3 regions of the Streptomyces kurssanovii genome follow, and region 2 is predicted to be linked to each of the others. Evidence: riboswitches for the same ligand, from Rfam matches in the RefSeq annotation. Region 2 holds a riboswitch; each other region holds the start of a gene.
The links. Region 2 has a riboswitch for cyclic di-AMP ahead of AB0K36_RS27410 (C40 family peptidase). Riboswitches for the same ligand answer to the same signal wherever they lie in the genome.
Positions count from the first base shown of each region.

Region 1: another riboswitch for cyclic di-AMP. It lies ahead of AB0K36_RS10365 (M23 family metallopeptidase); the one in region 2 lies ahead of AB0K36_RS27410 (C40 family peptidase).
Region 3: another riboswitch for cyclic di-AMP. It lies ahead of AB0K36_RS06405 (M23 family metallopeptidase); the one in region 2 lies ahead of AB0K36_RS27410 (C40 family peptidase).

Region 1 is NZ_JBFAQK010000009.1:161,399-164,665, reverse strand. It holds gene AB0K36_RS10370 (SGNH/GDSL hydrolase family protein) at 1-760, opposite strand, end outside; gene AB0K36_RS10365 (M23 family metallopeptidase) at 931-1,848, opposite strand; cyclic di-AMP (ydaO/yuaA leader) riboswitch at 1,851-2,026, opposite strand; gene AB0K36_RS10360 (alpha-galactosidase) at 2,537-3,267, opposite strand, start outside.
Region 2 is NZ_JBFAQK010000053.1:16,914-20,180, reverse strand. It holds gene AB0K36_RS27420 (LysR family transcriptional regulator) at 1-755, opposite strand, end outside; gene AB0K36_RS27415 (LysE family translocator) at 839-1,468, shown strand; gene AB0K36_RS27410 (C40 family peptidase) at 1,505-1,981, opposite strand; cyclic di-AMP (ydaO/yuaA leader) riboswitch at 1,985-2,147, opposite strand; gene AB0K36_RS27405 (hypothetical protein) at 2,484-2,792, opposite strand; gene AB0K36_RS27400 (ATP-dependent Clp protease proteolytic subunit) at 2,800-3,267, opposite strand, start outside.
Region 3 is NZ_JBFAQK010000005.1:112,476-115,742, forward strand. It holds gene AB0K36_RS06400 (M16 family metallopeptidase) at 1-1,104, shown strand, start outside; cyclic di-AMP (ydaO/yuaA leader) riboswitch at 1,334-1,496, shown strand; gene AB0K36_RS06405 (M23 family metallopeptidase) at 1,510-2,304, shown strand; gene AB0K36_RS06410 (GntR family transcriptional regulator) at 2,531-3,208, shown strand.

The DNA.
Region 1 (3,267 bases), on a different contig from region 2:
CCACATGATCACCGGAGCTCTCGCCGCGGAGCCGTCGCCCGATCCAGGGCACCAGATACTCGCGTGCCCACTGGATGTCGTCCCGGCGCACCTCGAACGTCCCTCGCGGGGGCAGCGGCGGCCACGGCTGATCGGGATCGGCGGGCACCTCGATCCCGAGGACCTGTGCGGCGCGCAGCGCGACCCTGGTGTGCCCCTCGGGTGACAGGTGGAGCCGGTCGGCGTCCCAAGCACGCCGGTCCTGGACGGACTTGAGCGACCACAGGTCCAGCACGGGGCAGTCGTACCGGTCGGCGATGGCCCGTACGTGGGCGGTGTACGTGGCGATCTTGCCGCGCAGATGCCGCAGGACCGGCACGTCCCGGGTGTCGAAACCGGTGGTCACCATGACGGTGCCGACGGAACCGGCGAGGTCGGCCACCGCGCGTTCGAAGCGTTCCGCGACGTCGTCGGGGTCGGAGCCGGGCCGGATGATGTCGTTGCCGCCGGCGCAGAAGGTCACCAGGTCCGGCGCGAGCTCGCGTGCCCTCGGCACCTGCTCCTCGACGATCTGGTCGAGGAGGCGGCCGCGCACGGCGAGGTTGGCGTACCGGAAGGAGTGCTCCGGCATCCGGTCGGCGAGCAGGACGGCGAACCGGTCCGCCCATCCGACGAATCTCCCGTCGGGGCCCGGGTCCCCCACGCCCTCGGTGAAGCTGTCACCGATCGCCGCGTACGACCCGAATGCGCCACTGTTCTCTGTTCTCGAATCGTCTGCCACGGGAGCACATCTTTCCTGCATGGATGTGACCTACGCGACCGTAAGGAGGGGTTGACGCGCCGTGATCTTTACCACCCGTCACGTTTCGGCCACACCGGAATACGCGGAAGCCCCCGCTCCACCTGAAGCGGAACGGGGACTTGCCGGCGAACGGCGTGCGGCGGGACGGCTCAGAGGGAGACGCCGTGCTCGCGCAGGTAGGCCAGCGGGTCGATGTCCGAACCGTAGGAGGGGCCGGTGCGGACCTCGAAGTGCAGGTGCGGACCGGAGGAGTTGCCGGTCGAACCGGACAGCCCGATCTGCTGACCACCGGTCACCGACTGGCCGCTGGAGACGGCGAGCGAGGAGAGGTGGGCGTACTGGGAGTAGGTGCCGTCCGTGTGCTGGATGACGACCTCGTTGCCGTACGCACCACCCCAGCCGGCGGAGACGACGGTACCCGCGCCGATGGCCTTGACGGAGCTGCCGGAGGCGGCGGCGAAGTCGACACCGGTGTGGTAACCGCTGGACCACATGGCACCGGAGGCCCGGTACTGGGTGGTGACGCCCGCGTCCACGGGGGCGCTGAAGCCGGAACCGGACGAAGCGGGCGCGGCCTCCTTGGCGGGAGCCTTCGCCTGCGGAGCCTCGGCCTCCGGCGCGGCGGACCGCGAGTCGTCGCGCGACGGGCGGGTCTGCGACTCGGAACGGGGCTCCGGGTCGTTCTTCGCCTTGTTCTTCGCGCCGATCGTCAGCTCCAGACCCGGGTGGATCAGCGACGGGTCGGCACCGATGACACGGCGGTTGTCGTTGAAGAGCTGCTTCCAGCCTCCGCGGACGTCCTGCTCCTCGGCGATCTTCGACAGGTAGTCCCCGGCGACGACCGTGTACGCCTTCGGGGCCTTCTTGGCGGCCGGGGCGGCCGCAGGCGCGGAGGCCGGAGCAGCGGCGGTCTTCTCCGTCACGGCCGGGGCCGCCGCCGGGGCGGCGTTGGCCGTGGTGGCGCCGAACAGCGGGAGCGCGATGGCGGCGCCACCCGTACCGGCGACGACGAAGCCGCGGGTGATCGGGTTGGTCTTGGGACGGCGGTGCTTACCCTTCGCGGGCATGGCGCATTCCTCTCCGGCGCCTACGAGGTGAGCTGTCGGGTTCGGGCTGGAGATGCCCGGTCGCGCACTTGGTGCGACTTCACCCCAAGCCGTCCGGATTATCCGGATACGGCGTACTACCTGGGTCCCCCGCTCCTGCCACGCGTGGATAGGTTCGAATTCCGGGCGGCGGCAGGATTAGGCGGTCCGTCCGGATTGAGCGTGACCGTAGGCGAGTCGGGCAGCGTGGGACAAGCCGCGATTTTCCACGATCAATGACCGCAGCCCCGCCCCCTGCGGATTCCCGGTCACCCTCCGTCGACAAGAGAGGGCCAATCACCTTGCCGGCAACGGAATTCACCTCAGCACCCCGGCCACGGAACGTCACGGATATGACGCTGCTCACGAGCCGGAACCCATCTCCCCTTGTTACGGGGCACGTTATGCGCAACCCGCCATTTCGGACAGAAGCAGCATTTAGACATCTAGTCCCGCACTTGCCCATCAAATCCCGCCACCCTTGCCCCACTTCGCCGCCTGGTGACGAGAGCCGTGAGACCGGTCACTTCCAGCTGCCCGGCCAGGGGCTCCTTCCCGTCTCCTTCCCCCTCGCCTTCCACGCGGCCGCCGTTTCCGTCACCGTCGGCCGCCGGGCCCGTTTCGCAATTCCCGCCGGTCCCTTACCGGTAAGGCGAATTGAGGCCGGTGATCACATTCGCCGTAGCCGGATCACCTTGGCGTCGAAATCGCCCTTCAGCCCGGTGTGAATTCCATGGTGAAGCAGCACCCCGCCCTGGTGGACCGTTCCGGTGTCCACGCACACGTAGGCCGCCGTCGCCTCGATGCCGCGCAGCCGGAGCGCCGGCGGCCGCTCGCCGTAGCGCTGGGCCTGGAGCAGCGCGAGCACCACCGTCTCCTCGCCCCGTACGTACTGCACGGCGCTGAGACCCCCCTCGGGGGCCCGCAGCCGGTACAGCTCGCCGTGCTGGACCAGCGGCCTGATCTCCTTGTAGAGCCGGACCCAGTCGCGTGCCTCTGCCAGCTCCGCCTCGCTCCATGCCGCGAGGTCTCCCCCGACGCCCAGCACCCCGGCCATGGCGCTCACGAACCGGAAGCGCAGACTGCTGCGGCGACCGTTGAGCTGGACGTTGGGGCTGTCGGTGACCCAGGCCGCCATGACCCGGGCCGGGTGCAGCTGGCTGAAGCCGTGCTGGACGGCCAGCCGGTCCAGCGGGTCCGTGTTGTCCGATGTCCACACCTGGTCGGTGCGGGCGAGGACCCCCAGATCGATCCTGCCGCCCCCACCGGAGCAGGACTCGAAGGCGACCGTGGGATGCGCCGCCCGCAGCCGGTCCAGCAGGCCGTAGAAGCCTTCGACGTGCTCGGTCCAGAGCTTCTGCGGGTACGGCTCCCCGGGCCAGCCCGCATCGGTGAAGCAGC
Region 2 (3,267 bases):
ACCATCTCCGGCACGACGGCCACCCCCAGTCCCGCGCTGACGAGCGCGCACACCAGGGCGTACCCCGGTGACTCGCAGACCACGGCCGGTGTGGCGCCGGCGCTCGCGAGTGCGCGTTCCACCCCCTTGCGCGGCGGATGCGACGGCGCGCTGCTGATCAGCGGCTGGCCCGCCAGCTCGCCCACGGGCAGCCGGCCGGAACCGCCCGCGAGTACATGCCCCGGAGCGGTCACGAGCACCAACTCCTCCACCAGGAGGGGTTCCACCACCACTCCCTGCGGCGTGGCGGCCGGCTCGGCCGGTTCATAGGCATGGGTCAGTGCCACATCGACCTCGCCCGTGGCCACGGCCGTGACCCCGCCGGGCGGCTTGTACTCCGCGACGGTGAGTTCCACGTCCGGATGCGCGCGGCGGAAGGCGCTCAGCACGGGTGGCAGCAGATGGATCCCGACCGTCGTGAACGTGCCGACCCGAAGGCGGCCGCCGGCCAGGCCGGTGAGCCCCGCCAGCTCATGGCGCGCCCGGTCCATCTCGTCCAGCACCCGGCGGGCGCGTTCCGCGAGCAGCTCGCCGGCCGCCGTCAGCCGTGCGCCGCGGTGCGAGCGCACGAGGAGAACGGCCCCGGCCTCGCGCTCCAGCTTGGCGATCTGCTGCGAGAGCGCCGGCGCCGTGTATCCGAGCCGGGCGGCGGCCCGGGTGATGGAACCGGCGTCCGCCACGGCGACGAGAGCCGCCAGCCGGATCGGGTCGTACATGCCACCCCTTAAGCGTTGCTTCAGGCCTCCCCGCAGAAAGTCCAAGTACACGTTAAGGCCCGGGCGCCTCCACGCTGGTACGCATGGACGGACAGCTGATCGCCTTCATCGGGGTCGCCGCGGGCATGGTCGCCATGCCCGGCGCCGACTTCACCGTCGTCGTACGCAACGCGGTCGCCTCACGCCGCGCCGGTGTCGCTTGCGCGGTGGGAGTGGCCGGCGGGCTGCTCGTCCACACGGCGCTGGCCGTGGCGGGGCTCGCCGCCGCTCTCGCCACGGTGCCCGTCCTCTACCGGACCCTGCAGACAGCGGGCGGTGCCTATGTGCTGTATCTCGGGGTCCGGTCGCTGCACGCCGCACTGCGCCCGCAGCCTGACCCGGCGGATCCGCGGAACGCGGCCCCGCACGGCGTCGGACGCGGACTGCGGCAGGGCTTCCTCACCAACGTCCTCAACCCGAAGGCGCCGGTGCTCTTCCTGAGTCTGCTCCCGCAGTTCGTTCCCGACGGCGCGGCCGTACTGCCGCGCACGCTGCTGCTCGCCGGCACGGTCGTGCTGCTGGCGCTGCTGTGGTTCCCGGCGGTGGCGCTGCTGGTCGACCGGCTCGGCCGGTGGCTGCGCCGGCCGCGGACCGCCCGCGCCGTCGAAGGCGTCTCGGGAGGCGCGCTGACCACGCTCGGCGCGGCCCTGCTGATCCGCTCGACGGCGCACTGACATCCGTCCAGGACCCCGGCGGGACCTGGCGGTACGTCAGCGCACGCGGCCGTACTTGACGCTCTTCGTCCAGATCTTGACCAGCCGGACCACGTCACCCGTCTTGGGCGAGTGCCAGATCTTCCCGTTCCCGGCGTAGAGCCCCACGTGGTAGACGACACCGCCGGCATGGAAGAACACCAGGTCACCGCGTTGCCGATGGGAAGCGGAGATGTGGCGGGTCCGGTTGTACTGCTGCTGGGCGGTGCGGGGCAGCTTCTTGCCCGCCTTCTTGTACGAATAGAGCGTCAGCCCCGAACAGTCGAAGCGGGACGGACCCGTGGCGCCGTACCGGTACGGCGAGCCCTTCTTCGAGGCGGCCACCTTGAGCGCCTTGCTCGCGTGGCTGCTGATCGCATGCGCTTCAGCAGCGCTGCCAGGGGTCAGAAGTGTGCCGCCGACGGCGGCGATCGTGAGTGCCGATACGGCGCCCGCCCGTGAGAACAGGTGCGGGAGATGCATCTGCGCGGTCATGCGCAACCCTTCGTCAGCCGCCTGTGAAGGGTGACCTGTCGGGTTCGGACGGCGAAGACGCCCGGCCGCCGCGGCGGCTTCACCCCAAGGCGTGGCCGGGATCGCCGGTCACGCCGTACTGCTGGGTCCTCCACTCCTGCCGATGCAATTCCGTCGACCAGACATCCGGCGCGGCGGCAGGATTCAGCGTCCGCCCGGACCGCCCCGTCGAGGTGGCGGGGGCTTGTCGTCCCACGGATCGTTACCCACCGATGTCCGATTTCCGAGCTGAAACGGCTTTTGTGAAGCTGATCACGACTGGACCTTTCGGGTGGGCAGGCCTGTCGGACCCCTTTTTCCTCGCTCCCGTCCCGTCCCGTACCAGCAGTTGAAGCGCCCGATTGCGCCAGATCGGTGGTCCCGCCGACGCAAGTCCGGGGCAGTGCGACAACTTGGGCCGAACTCCACCGAACGGGGTACGGGAGCCGCCGCGCCGTGTCGGCGGGCGGCACCGGAACGTCCGTCAACTCGTGGAAAGCGGCGGCATGGTCAGCCGATCGGTCCTGCGCTCGCCGTCGAGGACGCGCAGTGCCTCCGTCAGTGTGTGCGTGTACACCTCGCTCTCGCCCCGGATGTGCATGAGCGTCAGGGCGTCCTTGAGGGCGGCGGCTCGCCCGACGAGCGCCTGCGCGGCGCGCAGGGCTCCGTAGGTGTGGGTGGTGCGGGCGGGGTTGATCCTGCCGAGCAGGTCGACGACTTCGAGGTAGGTGTCGACGAACTCGGCCTCGGCGCGGGTCAGTGCCGGCAGCGGCGGCAGTTCGGGCGGCAGCATCCCGCGCTCACCTCCCCGTGCGTGGCACGGCCGAGAGCTTGCGGCTCGTGACGACATGGTCGATCAGGCCGTACTCCTGCGCCGCGGCGGCGTCGAAGATCTTGTCCCGCTCCAGGTCGCCCGCGATGCGGTCCGGGTCGTTGCCGGTGTGGCGCACCAGCATCGAGGCGAGTTGCTCGCGCAGTCGCAACAACTCGGCGGCGTGGATCTCCAGATCGGACGGCTGCCCGCGCAACGGCTCCTCGTACGCGGGCTGCTGCATCACGATCCGCGCGCCGGGCAGGGCCATGCGCTTGCCGGGAGCGCCCGCGGCGAGCAGGGCGACCGCCGTCGAGGCGGCCTGGCCGAGGCAGGTGGTCGCCACGTCGCACATGACGACCTGCATCGTGTCGTAGATGGCGGACATGGCGCTCAGCGACCCGCCCGGGGAGTTGATGTACAGACAGATGTCCTGGTCGGGAGCCTCGTACTCGAG
Region 3 (3,267 bases), on a different contig from region 2:
TGCGGCGCCACCCTGGACGCGCACGCCGACCACCCCGGCGTCCGGGTCTCCCTCGAGGTGCCGGTCTCCCGGCTGCACAAGGCGCTCGGGCTGCTCTCCGAGGCGCTGATCGCACCCGCCTTCGAGGCCGGCGAGGTCGAGCGGCTGGTCCGCAACCGCCTGGACGAGATCCCGCACGAGACGGCGAACCCGGGCCGCCGGGCAGCCAAGCAGCTCTCCAAGGAGCTCTTCCCGGCCTCGCTGCGCGTCTCCCGGCCGCGCCAGGGCACGGAGGAGACGGTCGCGCGGATCGACGCGGCCGCCGTACGCGCCTTCTACGAGGCGCATGTGCGGCCCGCCACCGCCACCGCGGTGATCGTCGGCGACCTCACCGACATCGACCTGGACGCCGTCCTCGGCGACACGCTCGGGGCGTGGACGGGCGACAAGGCGGACCCGCGTCCGGTGCCCACGATCACCGCCGACGACACCGGCCGGGTGGTCATCGTCGACCGCCCCGGTGCGGTGCAGACACAGCTGCTCATCGGCCGCGTCGGCGGCGACCGCCACGACCGTGTCTGGCCCGCCCAGGTGCTCGGCACGTACTGCCTCGGCGGCACGCTGACCTCCCGCCTGGACCGGGTGCTGCGCGAGGAGAAGGGCTACACCTACGGTGTGCGCGCCTTCGGCCAGGTGCTGCGCTCCGCTCCGGACGGCTCCGGCGCCTCGATGCTCGCCATCAGCGGCTCCGTGGACACGCCCAACACCGGTCCGGCGCTCGAGGACCTGTGGAAGGTGCTTCGCACGCTCGCCGCCGAGGGGCTCACGGACGCCGAGCGGGACGTCGCCGTGCAGAACCTGGTGGGCGTCGCCCCGCTGAAGTACGAGACGGCGGCGTCCGTCGCGGCCACGCTGGCCGACCAGGTCGAGCAGCACCTCCCGGACGACTACCAGGCGCAGATGTACGTCCGGCTGGCGGAGACGGGCACCGTGGAGGCGACCGCGGCGGTCGTCAACGCCTTCCCGGTCGACCGGCTGGTGACCGTGCTCGTCGGCGACGCGTCGCAGATCGAGGAGCCGGTGAAGGCGCTCGGCATCGGTGAAGTGAGGGTTGTCACGGGCTGATACGGGAGCCGCCCGGCCCCGGCGACTCAAGAAACGAGCAATCCGCACGAACAGGACCCCGGCTTCGAATCGTTTGCCGGGGTCCTGCTCTATGTCCGATTTGCAGGCTTGAGTGCCTGTCTGCCCTGTGGCATGCGCTACAAAACGGGCTGTCTGTTTGGTGATTGACGAATGGGTTGCCTAGCGTCGGTCCGGCTGTCCGCCTGAAGATCGTCGCGCCCGCGGCATCGGGCAGCCATCGCCGAGTCCCCGTCAGGCGCGAGCCTGGGGAGCCGGGGACCCACGCAGTCCCTGGGGTGAATCGGCCGTCCTTCGCCCGTGCGGAGGGGGCCGTAGGAGACCTTCCTGCTCCGAACCCGTCAGCTAACCCGGTAGGCGAGAAGGAAGGAAAGGACCAGCCTCTTCATGGCGTTCACCCGTGCCACCGGGAAGCATCGTGCCCCGAGCCGCCTGACGCGCAGGAGCGCGAACCTGGCCGGCGTCGCCGCCCTCGCCACCACCGGCGTCATCGGAACCCTCGCCTCCCCGGCGCTCGCCGCTGACACCGAGGCCCCGTCCGTCGAGGACACCGGCCTCACCCAGATCGTCTCCATGGGGTCGCTCGCCGACGAGATAGCCGACCAGGCCGCCGCCCAGGAGAGGGAGGCCCAGGAGGCCGCCGCCAAGGCCAAGGCGCAGGCGAAGGCCGAGGCAGAGGCGAAGGCGGAGGCCAGGCGCAAGGCCGAGGCGCGTGCCAAGGAGGCCCGCGAGGCCAAGGAGCGCGCCGCCCGTGAGGCCGAGCGCAAGCGGCTGAACTCCTTCCGGCTCCCCATCGCCGGTTCGTACGTCACCACCGGCTACAAGACCGGCGGCGCCCTGTGGTCCTCCGGCAGCCACTCCGGCGTCGACTTCCGTGCCGCCTCCGGCAGTTCCGTCGTGTCCGTCGGTTCGGGCACCGTCGTCGAGGCCGGCTGGGGCGGCGCGTACGGCAACAACGTCGTCATCCGGATGAACGACGGCACGTACACCCAGTACGGCCACCTGTCGTCCATCAGCGTCTCCGTCGGCCAGCAGGTCACCCCGGGCCGGCAGATCGGCCTGTCCGGCTCGACCGGCAACTCGACCGGCCCGCACCTCCACTTCGAGGCCCGGACCACCGCCGAGTACGGCTCCGACATCGACCCGGTCGCCTACCTCCGCTCGCACGGCGTCAACGTCTGACCCTCGGCGCCCCGCGTCCCGCGCCTCAAGTCCGAAGGCCCCCGGCTCCCCGCCGGGGGCCTTCGGCGCATTCCACGGCGTTTCGCCCATTGAGTGATTACCGTCTCCGTCAAGAGACTTCCATGGTTTTCGTCCTGGCGTCGGAAAACCGCGTTGATTGCAATAGAGTCACGGGAACACGCGTCAATCGGCTGCGTTTCGCTCGGATCAATGCGGAGGTTCGGTCATGCGTATTCCCGCGCACTCGGTATGCACGGCGATCCGCGACGACATCGTCTCCGGGGTCTACGAGCGCGGCAGCCGGCTCACCGAGGAGCAGCTGGCCCGCCGCTACGGGGTCTCCCGCGTCCCGGTGCGCGAGGCGCTGCGCACCCTGGAGTCGGAGGGTTTCGTCGTGACCCGCCGGCACGCGGGCGCCTGTGTGGCGGAGCCGACGGAGCGGGAGGCCGCCGACCTCCTGGAGATCCGCATGCTGCTGGAGCCGCTGGGCGCGGCGCGCGCCGCGCAGCGCCGCACGGAAGCGCATCTGCGGGTGCTGCGCGGCCTGGTGAGACTCGGTCAGGAGCGGGCCCGCCGGGGGCAGGGCGAGGATCTGCGCTCGCTCGGCTCCTGGTTCCACGAGACACTCGCCCAGTCCTGCGACAGCCCCGGGCTGACCGCGCTGCTGACCCAGTTGCGGCACAAGATCGCCTGGATGTACTCGGTGGAGCAGCCGCTCGCCCCGGTCGAGTCGTGGGCGGAGCACGGTGCGATCGTCGACGCCGTGGCCCGCGGTGACGCGGAGCGTGCGCGCGCGCTGACGGCCGCGCACGCCGAGCGTGCCGCCGCGGCCCACCGGCTGCGCCGCACCGTACGGGTGAGGACTTCGCAACATGCCGTAAACACCACGAGCGGCCGGAATTAACAGAGGGCGTATACAAAAGAAGGCGTGATGGGGTCGGCCATTTCTCCGCATTCCTTTTC